Thiocapsa rosea: one gene and its partner. The protein of the gene in region 1 interacts with the protein of each later gene in a pairwise test. Links are inferred from orthologs where the notes say so. Each region holds a gene or a part of one and is shown on either strand. Other genes may lie near its edges.

Region 1 (11,545 bases):
CGTTTTGCTCGTCGTCGTCGAGTCCATCGAGATCCATGCGGGTCACGTCGGTAAAATCACGCAGGATCTCGCTCGTCTCGGCAGAGGGCTGCGCACCGGTATGATCGAGTGTTCCCCACGCGTAGAGAAACCCGCGAACCCAGTCATAGAGGGCCGTCGCCCGTTCTGCAAGGGGTCGGGCGTCATCGGGTAAGAACAGGACGAGGCCGAATTCGGATCCCTCGAGTTCCTTGCGCGTCAGGCGCGCCAGCTCCCCCAGGGCCTCGCGCCCCTCTTGGATCGACAGATCGCCCGGCTCAGCCTCGGCGTCGGGCCTGATCTGTTGCAGCCAAGTGGACTCGGGGTCCGCATCGCCGCCGCACATCAGGCCGCAGAGGATGCCGTGGGCCTCGCTGGGCGTTGCGCAAAGTGCGCCCGCCGCCAGATAACGGGCAAGCCGAGCGTCGTCGATATTCGTGGCAACCTCCTCTCGGGGGGACGGGGCGGGAAACGGGGATGGGCACAGGAAGATCAAAAGCCCCGCGACCATGCGATAATAGCATGCGCTTTCGCGTGATTGACCGCCCTCCGCACGCCTTCTATAGTGCGACCAACTTCAACGGAGTCGTGGACTTTGGCACATTTCGACCTCGACCAATTGGAACAACAGGTGGAGACTTTGATCCGCTTGAACCAGCGCCTGCGCGACGAAAACAAATCGCTGCGGGCTCGCCAGGAGACGCTGGTCGGCGAGCGCGGCGAGCTGATCGAAAAGACCGAGCAAGCACGCAGTCGAGTCGAGGCCATGTTGTCGCGTTTGCGCGCGATGGAGGAGAGTCTGTGAGCGACGAGCCGGTTCAGGTCAGCATCAGGATCCTCGACAAGGACTACCGAATCGCCTGCGCGCCGCATGAGGAGCAAGGACTGCGCGAATCGGCACGCATTCTCGACGGCAAGATGCGGGAGATCCGCAAGACCGGTCGCGTCATCGGCACCGACCGCATCGCCGTGATGGCCGCGCTCAATATTGCCCATGAGCTGTTTCAGCTTCGGAGAACCCGCGTCGTGGACAGCGGCGAGCTCGACCCTCGGCTTGCGCTCCTGCAGGAGCGAGTCGCGCAAGCGCTGGCGGGCGAACAGGCGCTGGACGCGTCGGACGAAAGGGTATAGCCTCTGGTCTTAAGACATCCCCTGCAGTGTCCGACAGTGGCCTGGGTAATTTCTTGAGCCTAATCACTGCCCTGGGGACATAGAAGTGAGGCTGTTGTGCAAGTCCGCCTTCGAGCGGGAAGCCTGAAGCCGATCCAAGTGTCCCCACTTGAACCTCTTGGTTCAAGAACAAAGGTCTGCGACGGCACAGGCGGGGGGTGTCCCCTTCTTACGTCCGCTATGCCTCATCTCAAACGTCTTCGCCAAACACTGCGTTCAGGCCGTCGGGCATTGAGCGGCCGGTCTCAACGTCACCATTCACGCCTTGTTGCTCGGATGTTTCGTCGCGACATCCGGTTTCGACGCGCCGACCGGATTGCGGCCTACTGGCCCGCCGATGGCGAGCTCGATCCACGCCCCCTGCTGAAAGACGCGCTCAAGGGCGGAAAAGCCATCTATCTTCCGGTATTGAGCCGAAGCATCGGCGATCGAACGCGGGTCAAGCTCCGCTTCGTGCGTTGGATAACCGGCGAGACGATGCACCTCAATCGCTTCGGTATCCCCGAGCCCACGCGACGCGGCCGACATATCCGGCCCGTTTGCCATCTCGACCTGATCCTGGTCCCCTTGGTGGGATTCGACAGCGCGTGCAACCGCATCGGCATGGGCGGCGGCTACTACGATCGGACCCTGGCCTATCTGAAGGTCCGCCGATACTGGCGGCGACCCCGACTGATCGGCGTCGCGCACGAGTGCCAGCGCATCGAGAAGATCGAGACTCGCCCCTGGGACATCCCGCTCGACGCGGTCGTGACCGAACGGCGGGTCTATTTTAGATCGCGTCCCGAGTAAGGTGGTTTCCGGAAAAGGATCTACCGACAGAGCCGAAACCAAGGTCAGTCGTCGAAGGGTCTACTCGTTGTCGTTGTCGTTGTCGTTGTCGGACTCCGGACGAACCGATCCTTCCTCGCACACCCGATCGGCCGGAAGCAACGTCGCGAAGCGGCGTGCCCCCGGGATAGACGACGTGCAGTCGTCTATCCCGGGGAGTGTCGCCGCTTCGCGACGACTGTCGACGTCACTTCCGACCCATCGTCTGCGCAGTTGGGATGTTGATTCCCGGAAATCGCCTAGTAGCCCTAGCCCTAGCCAAGGGATCTCTCAACCTCCTCTGGAGCCCGCCCCCGGTGTGCGACGCGATGTATAGCGAATTCCGGAAACACGGGTGCCAAGCCGCGCACCCGTCCGATATGCCGGCGGTGTGTTGGGCACGCTGCGCTTTGCCCAACCAACGTTTCTCGTGAGGCGTTGGCGCGGGGAGGATGGGTTTCGCTTCGCTCTACCCATCCTACGTGTGTCTCCATTTCCGGTTAAACCACGTCTCCGCCAAGCGCCCTGGATGCACCAAACGCCGAACTCACTTGAAAATTCAGCATCTCGCTCTGGACGCGGTTTAACCCCCTAAATCGTTTTTTCATCATCTAAACCGCGCCTTGCCGAGGCCGTTGTTCGCGAAGATGCAGCGGCCACGCCGCGCCCTCGCAAATCATTCCGAGCGCGGTTTAGCTCCGGCAAAGAGACGATAGGCCGGATTCTCGGTCTCTTCCCAGTACTGATAACCCAAGGTATCGAGTGCCTCGCGAAAGGCGGCCGTTTCGTCCGGCGGAATCTGGGCACCCATCAGCACGCGCCCGTAGGCAGCTCCATGGTTGCGGTAATGAAACAGTGTGATGTTCCAACGCTTTCCGAGGGCCGAGAGAAAATCCAGCAGCGCGCCGGGGCGCTCCGGGAACTCGAACCGCACAAGCGTTTCGCCCTCGATCCCTTCGGCATGCCCGCCGACCATGTAACGGATGTGCAGCTTCGCTGTCTCGTTCTCGGTCATGTCGAGCACGCCGAAGCCTTTCTCTACGAGACGGCCGATCAGCTCGGCGCGCTCCTCGTCGCCGCGCGCAAGCTCCACACCGACGAAGACCTGCGCCCGTGACGCGTCCGAATAGCGATAGTTGAACTCGGTGATCTGGCGCCGTCCGATCACGCGGCAGAAGGCCAGAAAGCTGCCCGGACGCTCGGGGATCTCGACCGCAAGCAATGCCTCGCGCCGCTCGCCAAGCTCGGCGCGCTCGGCGACATGACGCAGGCGGTCGAAATTGACGTTGGCGCCACTCTCGATTGCGATCAGATGCTCACCCTTGATCTTGTGCGTCTCGACATACCGCTTCATGCCGGCGACGGCGAGCGCACCGGCCGGCTCGGCGATCCCGCGGGTATCGTCGAAGATGTCTTTGACCGCGGCACAGATCTCGTCGGTGCTCACGAGAACGACCTCGTCGACACGCTCTCGGGCGATGCGAAAGGTCTCCTCGCCGATCAGCTTCACGGCCACGCCGTCGGCGAAGAGTCCGACCTGCGCCAGCTCGACGCGCCTCCCTGCGGCGAGCGCCGCATGCAGCGTAGGCGCATCCTGCGGCTCCACGCCGATGATGCGCACCTCCGGCATCAACCATTTGACGTAGGCCGCAACACCCGCGATCAGTCCGCCGCCGCCCACCGGGACGAAGATCGCATAGGGCGGGACCGGATGCTGGCGCAGGATCTCCATCCCGATCGTCCCTTGACCCGCGATGACGTCGGGGTCATCGAAGGGGTGCAGGAAGGTCAGCCCTTTTTCCGCGACCAAGGTCATCGCATGGGCGAATGCCTCGTCGTAGGAGTCGCCATGCAGGACGGCCTTACCGCCGAGACGGCGCACCGCGCGCACCTTGATGGCAGGCGTGGTCCGCGGCATGACGATGATCGCCGGGACCCCGAGCTTGGCGGCGCCGAGCGCAACGCCCTGAGCATGATTGCCCGCACTGGCCGCGATCACGCCGCGCGCGCGGACCTCCGGATCCAGGTGGATCAGTTTGTTGTAGGCCCCGCGCAGCTTGAACGAGAAGACGGGCTGCAAGTCCTCGCGCTTGAGAAAGACCGCGTTCTCAAGCCGAGAGGAGAGCTGTGGCGCGTGCGTCAGCGGTGTCTCGTGCGCCACATCGTAGACGCGAGCACGCAGGATCCGTTCGATATAGGCGTCTGGCATCTAAACAGCGTCCGGAGTGATAGGCATTGTTCTTGGATTGGATCCACGTCGAGGGCATGCAGGAGCGTCGGAGCTGACGCGGTTTAGAGTGTCAAGAAGACGGGCTCTTAAGCCGCCTCTCCGCCGAGTGCCGGACGGACACCTGGCATTGACCGCACTCAAAAAGAAGCTTCTCACTCTCGGCACGGCGTCACTCCGGGCGGATCTATGGGGTTTCTGGGCTCTGGTATGATACTGCCGGACCTGGAAAAGAGCAGAACCGTCGTCGGTTGTGCCGCGCCGTGCGAGTCACAGCCAACCGTCGGGGCTGTTAGCTGTTAGCTGATAGCTGATAGCTGATAGCTGATAGCTGATAGCGGGAAGCCGACCGCTGAAGCCCAAACGCGACCAACACACCGGAGGACACATGAACGCACAAGACGCCATGAAGAAACAGGCCGCAGAGGCGGCGCTTGCCTATGTCGAAGAGGGCATCGTCGGGGTCGGTACCGGCTCGACCGTCAATCATTTCATCGATGCACTCGCCGGCATCAAGGGACGCATCGAAGGCGCGGTGTCCAGCTCGGTCGCCTCGACCGAACGGCTCAAAGCACACGGGATCCCGGTCTACGACCTCAACGCCGTCGGCGAACTCTCGGTTTACGTGGACGGAGCGGATGAGTCCAACGCGCAGCTTCAGTTGATCAAGGGGGGCGGCGGCGCACTCACGCGCGAGAAGATCGTCGCGGCGGCGAGCCGGCAGTTCGTCTGCATCGCCGACGAGAGCAAGCTGGTCAAGGTCTTGGGCGCATTCCCCCTGCCTGTCGAGGTCATCCCGATGGCGCGCAGCTATGTGGCGCGCGAGCTGGTCCAATTGGGCGGCACCCCGGTGTGGCGTGACGGATTCGTGACCGACAACGGCAACCTGATCCTGGACGTGCAGCATCTGGAGATCATGGAGCCCGCCAAGCTGGAGCAAACCATCAACAATATCGCCGGCGTGGTCACCGTCGGCATCTTTGCGCTGCGCCCGGCCGATGTCTTGATCCTGGGAACGCCGGACGGGCCGAAGACGCTGAGGGCCTAAACCGCGTCCGAAGCGGCATGAATCAATCTTGGATTGGAGCTGCCTCCGCCGGATCCTTGGACGTCCGAGCCGACGCGGTTTAGGATTCTGAAAAATAAGAATTTCAAAAGGCGCTTGCGCCGAGGTTTCAGTGGGGCATACAACGCTGGACCCACCCGGACCTCAGGATCTCGCCCTGTATGCGGTTTTATCGAGGAATCACGCCGAGGGGGACCGGATCTCGGAGTCAACAAGCGAAGAGGCGACCGCGATGACGCGCCAACGAAATCTGAAGTCGGCTTATGAACCCGAAGCGCCCGTCTACGAGCAAGACCTCGTCGCATGGGCGTTCGCGAATGCGCGCTTGTTGAGGGAGGGACGTTTCGACAGCCTGGACGTGGAGAACATTGCCGAGGAGCTGGAGGATATGGGAAGGAGTGAAAAACGAGCACTCGCGAGCCATCTGCGCGTCTTGCTCCTGCACCTCCTGAAATGGCAAGAGCAGCCGGCCAGACGCAGCCCATCATGGCGCCGCTCGATCCGTAATGCCCGTCAAGAGATCGAGGAAATCGTCGCGGAGAGTCCGAGTCTCGCACAGCGACTCCCCGAGATGATCGAGCAGGCGTACCCCAAGGCGTTGGAATCGGCGATCGACGAGACCGGCTTGCCTTCGAGCAATTTTCCGCCGCGATGCCCCTATCGACAGGATGAGCTGCTGAACTCGACCTTCTGGCCCTAAACCGCGTCCAGAGCGACATGCGTCGTTCTTAGTGTGCGTTTGGCTTCGGAGATGCCCTGGCTCTCGGTGAGACGCGGTTTAGAATTTAATATTTTTTAATAGCTTAAACCGCGCCAGCTCCGACGGTCGTCGGAGCTGGCGCGGTTTAAGCGACAAAAAAACGGGGCCCGAAGGCCCCGTCATGCGTTCCATGCCAAGCCGAGTAACGGCTTAGAAGCTGTGCATCATGCCGAGCGAGAAGCCGTCCCACTGCGAGCCACGGATCTCTTGGGATGCATCGTCGTCGACCTGGGTGTACAGCACATAGGCCTTGGTACGCTTGCTGAAGTTGTGATCGAAGCCGATCGCCCAAGTGTAATAGTCACCGTCGAGGGTGTTCTTGAAGGGCGTAATGTCGGGCAAGTTCTTGTTGAAGTTGCTGTCACGCGAGCCGCTGCCGTACATGGCCTTGACCATGTTGTTGCCGAAGGCATAACCAGCCTGAACCTGCCAGAGTTCCAAGCCGCTTGCTGCCGGAACACTGCCGCCTTGGCTCCACAACTGACCTGCCGGACGGTCGGACTGGTCTTCGTAGATCGCGGTCAAGGTGAAGCCGTTCCAGTCGAGCAGACCCAGACCGATACGCCAGACGCTGAAGTCATCGCCGACAAAGTTCGCATTCGGGAACACTTCGCCCGTGACCGGATCGACAAAGAGCGGATCACCGAGCAGCACGGTGGTGGAGTCCATGTACAGGTCGTTCCCGAACGTCTCGTAAGCGGCCGAGACGTAGAAGGGACCGTTGCTGTAGATACCGGCGGCCGACCAGCCTTCAGCGATGCTGTCGGCGAAGATGTTGCCGTTGCTCGGGATGATGGTCGAGCCGCCACCCGCGTGCACCGCAGCCATCAACTGGAAGCCGCTCAGGCTCGGGCTGATGTAGGCGATAACGTTGTCGGCGCGGACGTCGTTGAAGCCGACGGTGCCGTTGTAGTCCGCCATGGTGTCGGAGAAGAGATCCAGCTTACCGGTGGAGATCTTCAGCGGGGTGTCGTGACGACCGACCAGGAAGGTACCCCAGTCGCCGGCCAGACCCAGGAAGCTGTTACGCATGGTCGGCGAGTTGTTGGCGCCGGTCGCGGCCAGGTTGCGGGTCTCTTCGGTCATCTGGATGCCGAACTCGACCTGGTAGATCGCCTTGAGACCGTTGCCCAGATCCTCGGAGCCCTTGACACCGATGCGGTTGGCGCGCTTCTCGCCGGGGATATAACCGCCGCCGTTCAGACCCCAGCCTTGGAAGTTCTGATCACGGTCGGGGATGGGGCGAACCAGCACTTCGCCGGTATCGGGGTCGATGACCTCGCGGACCACGGAACCCTGCGAGATGACGTTGGTCACGTCGGCCCAGTCGATGGACATGTTCAGCTTGCCGTACAGGACAGCTTCGGCCATCGCGGCGCCCGGGACGACCATCGCGGCAGCGACCGCGAGGCTAAGGATCTTCTTGTTCATACTCTTCTCCGCTGTTGTGAATTTGTCAGGTAGACTGCAGAAACCGAACGCAATCATGCTTTGCGCACTGAACTATAGTGTAAGGCGGAGTGTTTTGCAACAGAGTGGGGCAAAAAAAGACACACAGAAGGAACCTGTTGCATTTTAGCATCGGCCCGAGGCCAAGCAGACACATTCCGATCGGCTCGATACAGGCGCGACGGTCACGATATCGCGTCGTACTAGGCCGCGAGGTCGGCCTGGAGACTTGATTTTACTTGGCCGCCGACTTCAAGCAGGGGAACCGATAGACAAGCACCGTACACCCGAAACAGCATCGAAAAATCACCACACCCGCATCGCGCCAGGATCCAAAAGGGGGGCATGGCTGCGGGGTCCGGACTGATCTCGATGCCACATCGACAGGGTGTCGCGCAGGACGTACAGCGGAAGACAACGGTGAAGCGGCGGCATCCGACATGATTGCCGGGCCAGGCGCGAGGACGAGCAGGTTGTGGCTGGGGGACTAGGATTCGAACCTAGGTTGACGGAGTCAGAGTCCGCTGTCCTACCACTAGACGATCCCCCAAAAGCGGGTCGTGCCGCGGGCATCGGGGAGGTGTGATGCCCTGCGAGGCGACCGAGGTCGAGAGCACGATCCTGTTGAAGCCTTCGAATCAACGTGGCTCGGGGGCGCCGAGCCGGCAACAGAGGACCGACCGCTCTCTGGTCGAGCTGTATTAACGCTTCGAGAACTGAGGACGCTTGCGGGCCTTGTGGAGGCCGACCTTCTTACGCTCGACCTCGCGGGCATCGCGGGTCAGGAACCCGGCGCGGCGCATCGGCGAACGCAGGTTCTCGTCGAACAGCACCAGCGCCCGAGCGATCCCGTGGCGAATCGCGCCGGCCTGCCCGGTGTTGCCGCCGCCGACGACGGTGGCCTTGATGTCGACGCGATCGAGCAATCCGGCGGTCTCGAGAGGCTGACGCACGACCATCCGTGCCGTCTCGCGGCCGAAGAACTGGTCAAGCGGGCGATCGTTGACCGTGATATTGCCCGACCCGAGGGTCAGGAAGATCCGGGCGGCGGACGTCTTGCGTCGACCGATGGCGTGTTGTCTCTCGGACATGCGTCTGATTCCTAAACGTTGAGCTCAAGGACTTGCGGCTGTTGCGCCTGATGACCGTGCTCCGGCCCGGCGTAGACACGCAGCTTCTTGAACATGGTCCGCCCGAGCGGTCCGCGCGGCAGCATGCCCTTCACGGCGATCTCGATGGCGCGCTCGGGCTTGGACTCGAGCAGCTTGGCGAGATTCGTCGACTTGAGGTTGCCGACGTAACCGGTGTGGCGGTAGTACATCTTGTCTTCGCGCTTGTTTCCGGTCACCCGCACCTTCTCGGCATTGATGACGACCATATAGTCGCCGGTGTCGACGTGGGGGGTGTACTGCGGCTTGTGCTTGCCGCGCAAGCGAAGGGCCAACTCGCTCGCGAGCCGCCCGAGGGTCTTGCCGTCGGCATCGACCAGATACCAGGCACGGCGGACTTCCGCCGGTTTTGCACTCACTGTCGTCGTCATGTCCTTCGCTCCGGGATGCCGTGCTCGCGTTGGCTCGACATCGAATCATCGCGCGGCCCGATGCCGGTGCGGTTCGTGTGCCGAGGCGCGCGCGGGCCGTCGATTTTGTTTTCTGTGTCGAGAAAGACCGCGAAGTCTACGTGAGGACATCGCCGCACGCAACCCGAAATTTAAGCCGCGATTCAGGCGGGTAACAGCAGCCGATCCACCAAGCGCCCGCCGATCAGATGCTCCTGCAGGATCTCCTCCAGATCCTCGCTGTCGACGTAGGTGTACCAGGTGTCCTGCGGATAGACCACGATCACGGGGCCTTCGGCGCAACGATCAAGGCAGCCTGCCGTATTGATCCGCACCCCGCCGCGCCCGGTCAGACCCAGCTCCTTGGTGCGGCGCTTGAGGAAATCGCGCATCGCCGCAGCCCCGCACTGGTTGCAGCATTGGCTCCCGTCCTCGCGCTGGTTGGTACAGAAGAAGACATGGTAGCGGTAGTACGACATCTTAAATGACCTGGATTGAACGCAAAGCGACCGCGGAAGGGTAACATAATCAAGGTCCGCAGCGACCGAGCGCCACCGACGTCCGAGGCAACAGGCTCGCCGGCATGGACGCACCCCGAACGAACCCACCGAGCCACACTGGACGACCCCCGCGATTGAAGACCTCGACCGTAGACCCGCGCAGCCTTTCGCAGGCCGGCGCGACCCGTGAACTGCTGCAGCTCGCCGATCAGTGCGTCAAATGCGGGCTGTGCCTGCCCCACTGCCCGACCTTTCAACAGGCACGCCAAGAGGCGGATTCACCGCGCGGGCGGATCGCCCTCATCCAGGGGTGGGCGAGCGGGGATCTCGCGATGACGCCGACGCTCGCGGGCCATCTCGACGGCTGCCTCGGCTGCCTGAACTGCCAACGCGTCTGCCCCTCGGAGGTCGCCTACGGGCGCATCGCCGATCAGGCGAAGGCGCTACGCACGGCCGCCGTGCCGACGCCACGTCGGACCCTCGACCGGCTCGCGCTCGGCGCCTTGTCCAACGCGCGGTTGATGGGCGGATTTGCCTGGCTCCCCCGACTGTATCGCGACCTTGGCCTGGCCCGACTGGCGGAGCTGATCCGGCTCGACCGAATCCCCGCACTTCGCCCCTACCATCGAATGGCAACTGCGATGGGGGCTGTCGCGCGGCCGATCGCCCCGCGCAATCCCGAGCGGGCCGACATCGATCTCTTCCTCGGCTGTATGGGCTCGGCCGCACAGGGACGTGCCGTCGAGGCGACGCTGCACGTCGCGGCGCGACTGAATCTGCGACTTCGCATCGCCTCGCCCGACACCTGCTGCGGCGCCATGCTCAGACACAACGGCTTGCCCGCACAGGCCGACGCACAGCGCGATGCCTGCGCGCGGATCCATGGCGACCGCCCGCTCGTCGGTCTGGCGAGCGCCTGTGTGGCCGAGCTTCGGGGGGATCCGGCGCTGCGCGGTACTCGGGAGCTGTGCGACTTCCTGGACGGCGTCGAGTGGCCTGAGTCGTTGCAGATCCGCCCCGATCGACGTCGCGTCCTGGTCCATGAGCCCTGCTCGCATCGCAACCAGCTCGGCGGGAATGCCGCCGTCCATCGGCTGCTCGGGCGCATCCCCGGTCTCGCGGTGGCACCGTTGCCGCCGGGCCAAGGCTGCTGCGGTGCCGCCGGGACCTACCTGCTCCAGCACCCGGCCATGGCCGAGGCGCTGCTCGCCGACCTGCTGGCCCCGGCGCGCCTGGATGCCCCGGACGTGATCGTTACCACCAATCCGGGATGCGCGCTGCACCTGGCTGCGGGGGTTCGCGAGGCCGGGCTGGATATCGAAGTCCTGCATCCCGTCGAGTTGATCGCCGCGGCACTCGATCCACGAGCTTAGGAACAGTCCAATAGTTAAAACACCTCGACGAGAGAATACCTTTGCTGTCGTTGTCGTTGTCGTTGTCGTAATCGACAACGACAACGACAACGACAACGACAACGACAACGATTGGACATAGAACCGAGCCCGGCCGCCCACATACTCGTCACAGGGCGGCGAATCCCCGATACTGACCGCAACTCAACACTCTTCGACCGGAGCGACCCATGACGACACGCCGTTTGACGCCCATCGACCAGGTTCTGATCAACGCCGATCACGCCTTGCGGACCCTGTTCGGGCGCCCTCAGACCACCGAACGCCCCAACCCGGCAGAGGACATCCCGGAGGCGGACCTCACCGACGAGCAGCGTCGGCACGTCGCGCGCCTGATGCGGATCAACCACACCGGCGAGGTCTGCGCCCAGGCCCTCTATCAAGGTCAGGCGCTGACCGCCAAGCTGCCGGACACGCGCAAACGCCTTGAACGCTCCGCCAAGGAAGAGAACGATCATCTCGCCTGGTGTGCCGCACGCTTGGAAGACTTGGGGGACCGCAAGAGTCTTTTGAACCCGCTCTGGTACGCGGGCTCGTTCGCAATGGGCGCGGCGGCCGGGCTGGCCGGCGACAAA
Region 2 (5,994 bases), 1.3 Mb from region 1 along the record:
AGCCGGCGCGGCCAAGCCATTCCAGCAAATTACGCATACCGCACCGGGCGCGGTTTTCGCTATCCGAACGCGGCGCGGAACCGCTCCAGGAAGGTGTCGTACTCGGCCTCGGGCAGCAGGTTGATCCCGGCCGCCGCCTTGCGCCCTCCACCGCTCGGAAACCCTCGACACAGCACATCCGCCCCGTCGGGACGCGCCAGCGGCGCACGGACACTGACGAGAAACCCTCCCGCGGGCAGCCGAGTCAACATGGCGTGCGCTTGCTCGGGTGCCAGTTGGGCCAGCTCGTTGGCGAAAACGCCGCTGGCACGGCGCGCCCAGGGCTCGGCCGGCAAGATGAAGAGACGGTGCCCCTCGCTCTCGTACGCGGGTGCGACGGCGCGCGCACGGGCCATGTCGTCGGCATAACCGTCGCGCAGGGCGGCGAACGCCGGATCCTCGACGATAAAGGCCAAGGGATCGGCATAGGGCTGCAAGCTGCGGAAAAGCGCATCCGGGGCAAACAAGAGGTCGTCGACGGTCTCGCCATAACCGTTGTAATTGAGATAGATACCGAGATCGTGCAGCAGGTCGAGCTCCCCTTCGGTCAGATCCAGAGGCTCGGCGGCCCGACGGGCGGACGCATCGAAGTTGTCCCCGAAGGTCCCCACCACGGCCCATGCGCGTTGCGAGCCCCGAAGATAGTCATCGACAAGAAGACTGGTCCCCTTGTCGGGCAGCGTCTCGATGTGGACATCGAGCGCCGGGTGGGCCGGGATCTCGCCGGCGAAGTGGTGATCGAAATAGCGGATGCGCGCACCCTGCTCCAGCAAACGCTCGACCGCGCCGCGATTCTTGTCGAACGAGATATCCAGCGCGGTGACCTGATCGCCATCGACCGCATCGACCCGCTCGAGCAGGGCGATGTCGCGTTTCACACCGGTGACCAGGATGCTCTCGATCGGCTCGGCCAAGCGCAGTTGCTGCAGGGCACAGAGACCGTCGGCGTCGCCGTTGAAGACATCGTAATGACTCATCTGGAAAACCGTTTGCGGGCAGATGGATGTCGGCCGATTATCCGCCCAACCGCCCGGCCGGTCCAAGTCCGCATCCGCTCTCGTCGATGCGCGACGGCGCCGTTCACGCCGGACACGGCTTAGCCGGCGTTGCTCGCGGCGTTCGCGATCGGTAGACTTTGCAATCCACTCAAGTCTCCGACGGGGACGGGCCGCGCGACGAGCCGACGGGCACATAGCCCGGAGAACCCCAACTCGCGATTCCGGCGATCCGACCCAACCTCTTTCCGCATCCTCTATTTGGAACCATCATGGCCATTGAGCAGACGCTATCCATCATCAAGCCCAACGCGGTGGCGAAGAACGCCATCGGCGCCATCCTGGGCCGTTTCGAAGCCGCCGGGTTGCGCATCGTCGCTGCGCGGATGCTCCATATGAGCAAGGAGCAGGCATCGGCCTTCTACGGGATCCACCAGGGCAAGCCCTTCTTCGATGAGCTGGTCGCGTTCATGACCTCCGGTCCGGTGATGGTCCAGGTGCTCGAAGGCGAAGACGCCGTGGCGAAGAACCGCGACATCATGGGCGCCACCAATCCGGCCAATGCCGCGCCGGGCACCATCCGCGCGGACTTTGCCGATTCCTTCACCGAAAACGCGGCGCACGGCTCGGATGCTGCGGATACCGCGGCCGTGGAGATCGCCTTCTTTTTCCCGGAAGGCGTCTGCCCGCGCACCCGCTGAGAATCCCGTGACCAACACCGAGCTCAAGCCCAACCTCCTCGACCTGAATCTTGCCGACTGCGAGAGACTGGTGCTCGGGCTCGGCTTCAAGGCGTTTCATGGACGCAGCCTCTTCAAATGGATCCACAAGCACGGCGTTGTCGATTACGACGCCATGACGGATCTGTCCAGGGGGTTGCGCGACGCGCTGCGCGAGACCGTCGAGATCCGCCTGCCGCGCATCATCCACGATCAGCCCTCGGCGGACGGAACCATCAAGTGGATCATGGAGCTCGAAGACGGCCAGCGCATCGAGACCGTCTTCATCCCGGAGGGGCGCCGCACGACCATCTGCGTCTCCTCGCAGGTGGGTTGCGCGCTCAACTGCTCCTTTTGCGCGACCGCCACCCAGGGGTTCAACCGCAACCTGACGGTCGGAGAGATCGCCGGGCAGATCTGGCATGCCACCCGGCAGATGGGGTCGGCACCGTCCAACGTGGTCATGATGGGCATGGGCGAGCCACTCGCCAACTTCGACGCGGTGGTCAAGGCGATGGACATCATGCAGGACGATTTCGCCTACATGATCGCCAAAACGCGCCTCACACTCAGCACCTCGGGTATCGTCCCGAACATCTACCGGCTGCGCGAGGTGAGCGACGTCTCGCTGGCCGTCTCGCTGCATGCGCCCAACGATGCCCTGCGCGACCAACTCGTGCCGATCAACCGCAAGTACCCGCTCGCCGAGCTGCTGCCGGCCTGCAAGGCGTACGTGGGCACCGACAAGCGCCGCCGCATCACCTGGGAATACGTGATGCTCGACGGCATCAACGACAGCCTCGCGCATGCCAAGCAGATGATCCGCCTGCTCGAGGGGATCCCGTCGAAGGTTAACCTGATCCCCTTCAACCCCTTCCCCGGCAACCAGTACGGCACCTCGCCGCCCGAGCGCATCGAGGCGTTTCGCGCGCGCCTCGCCGGCGCCGGCATCTTCACCATGACCCGCAAGACGCGCGGCGACGAGATCGCCGCCGCGTGCGGACAGCTCGTCGGTCGGGTCGAGGATCGCACCCGCCGGCTCGGGCGCGTCGCGGTCGCGATTCCGGCGGAGATGGCGCCTGACGGCAGGATCCGGACCGGGAGGGCGGCGACACCATGAGGGGTCATCTCGCCGGCCGACTCCTGAGCCCCGGGGTTCTGGTGCCGACCGCACTCTGTCTCGGCTTGGTCGGCTGCGCGAGCAAGACAACACAGGGGAACGATCCGCTCGGGCTCGATCCGCAGGACAGCCCGGCGTCGCTCTACGTGGAGATGGCCGAGGAGTACTACACCCGCGGCCAGACCGAGGTCGCCTTCCGTCGCGCCCAACAGGCGATCGAGGCCGACAGGAATTATCCCAAAGCCCACGTGTGGCTCGCCTTCATGTACGAAGAGATGGGCAAGCCCGACCTCGCAGCCACGCATTACGAGCGCGCCCTGAAGCTCGCGCCCAACAACTCCGATGTTCTCTATGCGTTCGGTGCCTATCAGTGTCGACAAAAGCGCTATACCGAGGCGGACGTCTACTTCAAGAAGGCGTTGGACAATCCGCTCTATGCAACGCCCTGGGTCGCGATGACCAACGCGGGCACCTGTGCGGGCAGCGCCGGTGATGCGGTCAAGGCGGAGAGCTACTATCGCGCTGCCGTGGCAGCCAACCCCGGCTTCGGCCCGGCCTTGGTCAAGCTCGCGGAGAGCGAGCTCAAGCGCGGCAACGCCCAAGGCGCAAAGACCTATCTGGATCGCTATTTCGAGCCGACGACCTTGCGAACCCCGGCGACCGCCCACGCCGCACTCGTCGCGGGGGTGACAACCGAACGTGCGCTCGGCAACCGAGCCCGCGCAGCCGAGTACGAGAATGCATTGCGGGCGAACTTCCCGCATGTACCCGCGACCCGTGATCTGTAGGGACCTCAAGAGTGACAAACCTGACACAATCGACCGACCCGAACGACCAGAACGTGGTCGAGTTCGGCGATAGCCCGGGGCGACGCCTGCGGGTGCAACGCCAATCGCGTGGCCTGGCGATCGAGCGGATCGCCTCGCAACTGCACCTCAAGCCCGAGATCATCGAGGCGCTCGAGCAGGACCGCTTCGACCTCTTGCCCGATCCGGTCTTCATCACCGGCTATCTGCGCAACTATGCGCGCGCGCTCGGTCTTGACCCGATGCCGCTGGTTGCCGCCTATCAGGCCCACCCCGGGACACCGAAGAACATCGAGCCGACCCGCCCGATCCCCGGATCGGACCGCGATTCGGGCGGCACCCGCATCCTGGTGCGCCTCGTCAGCCTCGCCTTGGCCGCGGCGGTCGTCGCGATGATTGCTCTATGGTGGCACGATCGCCCCGAGTTCTCCCCGGAACTCGGCCTCGACACGTCAGACCCGGATCCGCTGGCGATCGAGGCCGAGGGCGTCGATACGGTGGTCCCGGAGATCGCCGAGCAGACACCCGGAGAGACGATAGAATCGACCCCAACGGATGGCTTCGCAACACCGCAGACGCCCGAGCCACCCGCGCCGTCGGTCGCCGAGCGTTCCGAGGCCGACCCCGCCTCCATACCCGAGCCGACAGCCGACCCGGTCACCGAGGGCACGAGCGCGCCGATCCAAACGGTCGCAACGCCCGATGTCGACACCCCGACACCCGCCTCCGAGCCCGCGGCAACGGCGTCGAAGGGCATCGTCCTCGAGTTTACCGGCCCCTCCTGGCTCGAGGTCCGCGATGCCTCCGGACAACGACTCATCGTCGGCGAGATGAAGGCCGGGGATCGACGCGAAGTCACGGGGCAAGCGCCTTTCCGGTTCACCGTCGGGCGGGTCAACAACAGCAGCATGACGGTCGACGGCAAGCCCTTCGATCTGGAAGGTCGTTCGCGCGGCAACGTGGCGCGCTTCTCGTTCGACCCCGCATCGCCGGAGTGACGGTGCGCTCAGGCCGAACCCATCCGAGCGTCGTCAGCAGACATCGAGCCGTCGAACATGAGTAAATACATCCAGGCCATCCGCGGGATGCACGACATCCTGCCCGAGGCCGTCGCCACCTGGCATCGCATCGAGGACACCGCTCGCAGCATCCTTGCGAGCTACGGCTATGCCGAGATCCGCACGCCGATCCTCGAGGTCACGGATCTGTTCAAACGCTCCATCGGCGAGGTCACCGACATCGTCGAGAAGGAGATGTACAGCTTCGAGGATCGCAACGGCGACAGCCTGAGTCTGCGCCCGGAGGGAACCGCGAGCTGCGTGCGCGCTGCGATCGAGCACGGGCTGCTCGTCGTGCCCCAGCGGCTTTGGTATCGTGGCCCGATGTTTCGCCACGAGCGGCCGCAGCGCGGGCGCTATCGACAGTTCAATCAGATCGGCGCAGAGGTCTTCGGCCTTGCGGGTCCGGATATCGATCTCGAGCTGATCCTGCTCACCGCGCGTCTGTGGCGCGCGCTCGGGCTGAAGGGCTTGCGCTTGGAGATCAACAGTCTCGGCGACCCCGAAGAGCGTCGGCTGTATCGCGAGCAGTTGGTGACCTATCTCGAGGCGCGTCACGCGCATCTGGATGCCGAGAGTCTGCGGCGCCTGCACACCAACCCCCTGCGGGTCCTGGACTCCAAACACCCGGAGACACAGAAGGTCGTCGCCGATGCGCCGACCCTGATGGACCACCTCGGCGAGGAGAGCCTGGCGCATCTACACAGCATCCGCCACGGTCTCGACCAGGCGGGCATCCCCTATCGCATCAATCCACGGTTGGTGCGGGGTCTGGACTATTACAACCGGACCGTCTTCGAGTGGATCACCGAGGATCTGGGTGCCCAAGGCACCGTCTGCGCGGGCGGCCGCTACGACGGATTGGTCGAGCAGCTCGGTGGCCGCCCAACGCCGGCTGTCGGGTTCGCCTTGGGCCTCGAGCGCTTGGTCGAGCTGCTCGCGCTTGCGGGGCACGCGGGCGAGCCTGCGGTGCATGCCTACCTGGTCGCGGTCGGCGATCAGGCCCAGCTCGAGGCCCCGATCATGGCCGAGCGTCTGCGCGATGCCCTGCCCCGTCTGCGACTCATGGCCCACTGCGGCGGCGGCAGCTTCAAGAGCCAGTTCAAGAAGGCCGACAAGAGCGGTGCAGCCTTCGCGCTTATCCTCGGCGAGTCGGAGCTGGCGCAGGGCATCGTCGGCGTCAAACCCTTGCGGGACCAAAGCGGCCAGCAAGAGCTGGGGTTCGACGATTTGGTCGATGTCCTGGCCCGAGAGATC

What was found.
Region 2: the proteins of BDD21_RS05590 (region 1) and ndk interact in binary tests that used the Escherichia coli proteins (3 or more experiments, as listed by UniProt). The link is inferred for Thiocapsa rosea from one-to-one orthologs.

The regions. Positions count from the first base shown.
Region 1 is NZ_RBXL01000001.1:1,207,228-1,218,772, forward strand. Bases 312-3,174 are described here. They hold BDD21_RS05590 (5-formyltetrahydrofolate cyclo-ligase), read left to right. Parts: upstream 312-1,368; coding sequence 1,369-1,980; downstream 1,981-3,174. Other genes in these bases: BDD21_RS05570 (UPF0149 family protein), read right to left, coding at 312-529; BDD21_RS05575 (TIGR02449 family protein), read left to right, coding at 614-823; BDD21_RS05580 (cell division protein ZapA), read left to right, coding at 820-1,149; ilvA (threonine ammonia-lyase, biosynthetic), read right to left, coding at 2,675-3,174. In the rest of the region: more of BDD21_RS05570, read right to left, coding at 1-311; more of ilvA, read right to left, coding at 3,175-4,207; ribose-5-phosphate isomerase RpiA, read left to right, coding at 4,614-5,273; BDD21_RS05605 (DUF29 domain-containing protein), read left to right, coding at 5,524-5,991; BDD21_RS05610 (porin), read right to left, coding at 6,202-7,482; rpsI (30S ribosomal protein S9), read right to left, coding at 8,202-8,591; rplM (50S ribosomal protein L13), read right to left, coding at 8,603-9,040; BDD21_RS05630 ((2Fe-2S) ferredoxin domain-containing protein), read right to left, coding at 9,223-9,537; BDD21_RS05635 ((Fe-S)-binding protein), read left to right, coding at 9,693-10,931; coq7 (2-polyprenyl-3-methyl-6-methoxy-1,4-benzoquinone monooxygenase), read left to right, coding at 11,141-11,545. UniProt on the Escherichia coli protein: Involved in the removal of 5-formyltetrahydrofolate.
Region 2 is NZ_RBXL01000001.1:2,491,272-2,497,265, reverse strand. Bases 84-3,020 are described here. They hold ndk (nucleoside-diphosphate kinase), read left to right. Parts: upstream 84-1,306; coding sequence 1,307-1,735; downstream 1,736-3,020. Other genes in these bases: pilW (type IV pilus biogenesis/stability protein PilW), read left to right, coding at 2,870-3,020; rlmN (dual-specificity RNA methyltransferase RlmN), read left to right, coding at 1,743-2,873; BDD21_RS11030 (acetyltransferase), read right to left, coding at 84-1,016. Outside these bases: more of BDD21_RS11030, read right to left, coding at 60-83; more of pilW, read left to right, coding at 3,021-3,661; BDD21_RS11010 (RodZ domain-containing protein), read left to right, coding at 3,673-4,677; hisS (histidine--tRNA ligase), read left to right, coding at 4,735-5,994. UniProt on the Escherichia coli protein: Major role in the synthesis of nucleoside triphosphates other than ATP. The ATP gamma phosphate is transferred to the NDP beta phosphate via a ping-pong mechanism, using a phosphorylated active-site intermediate.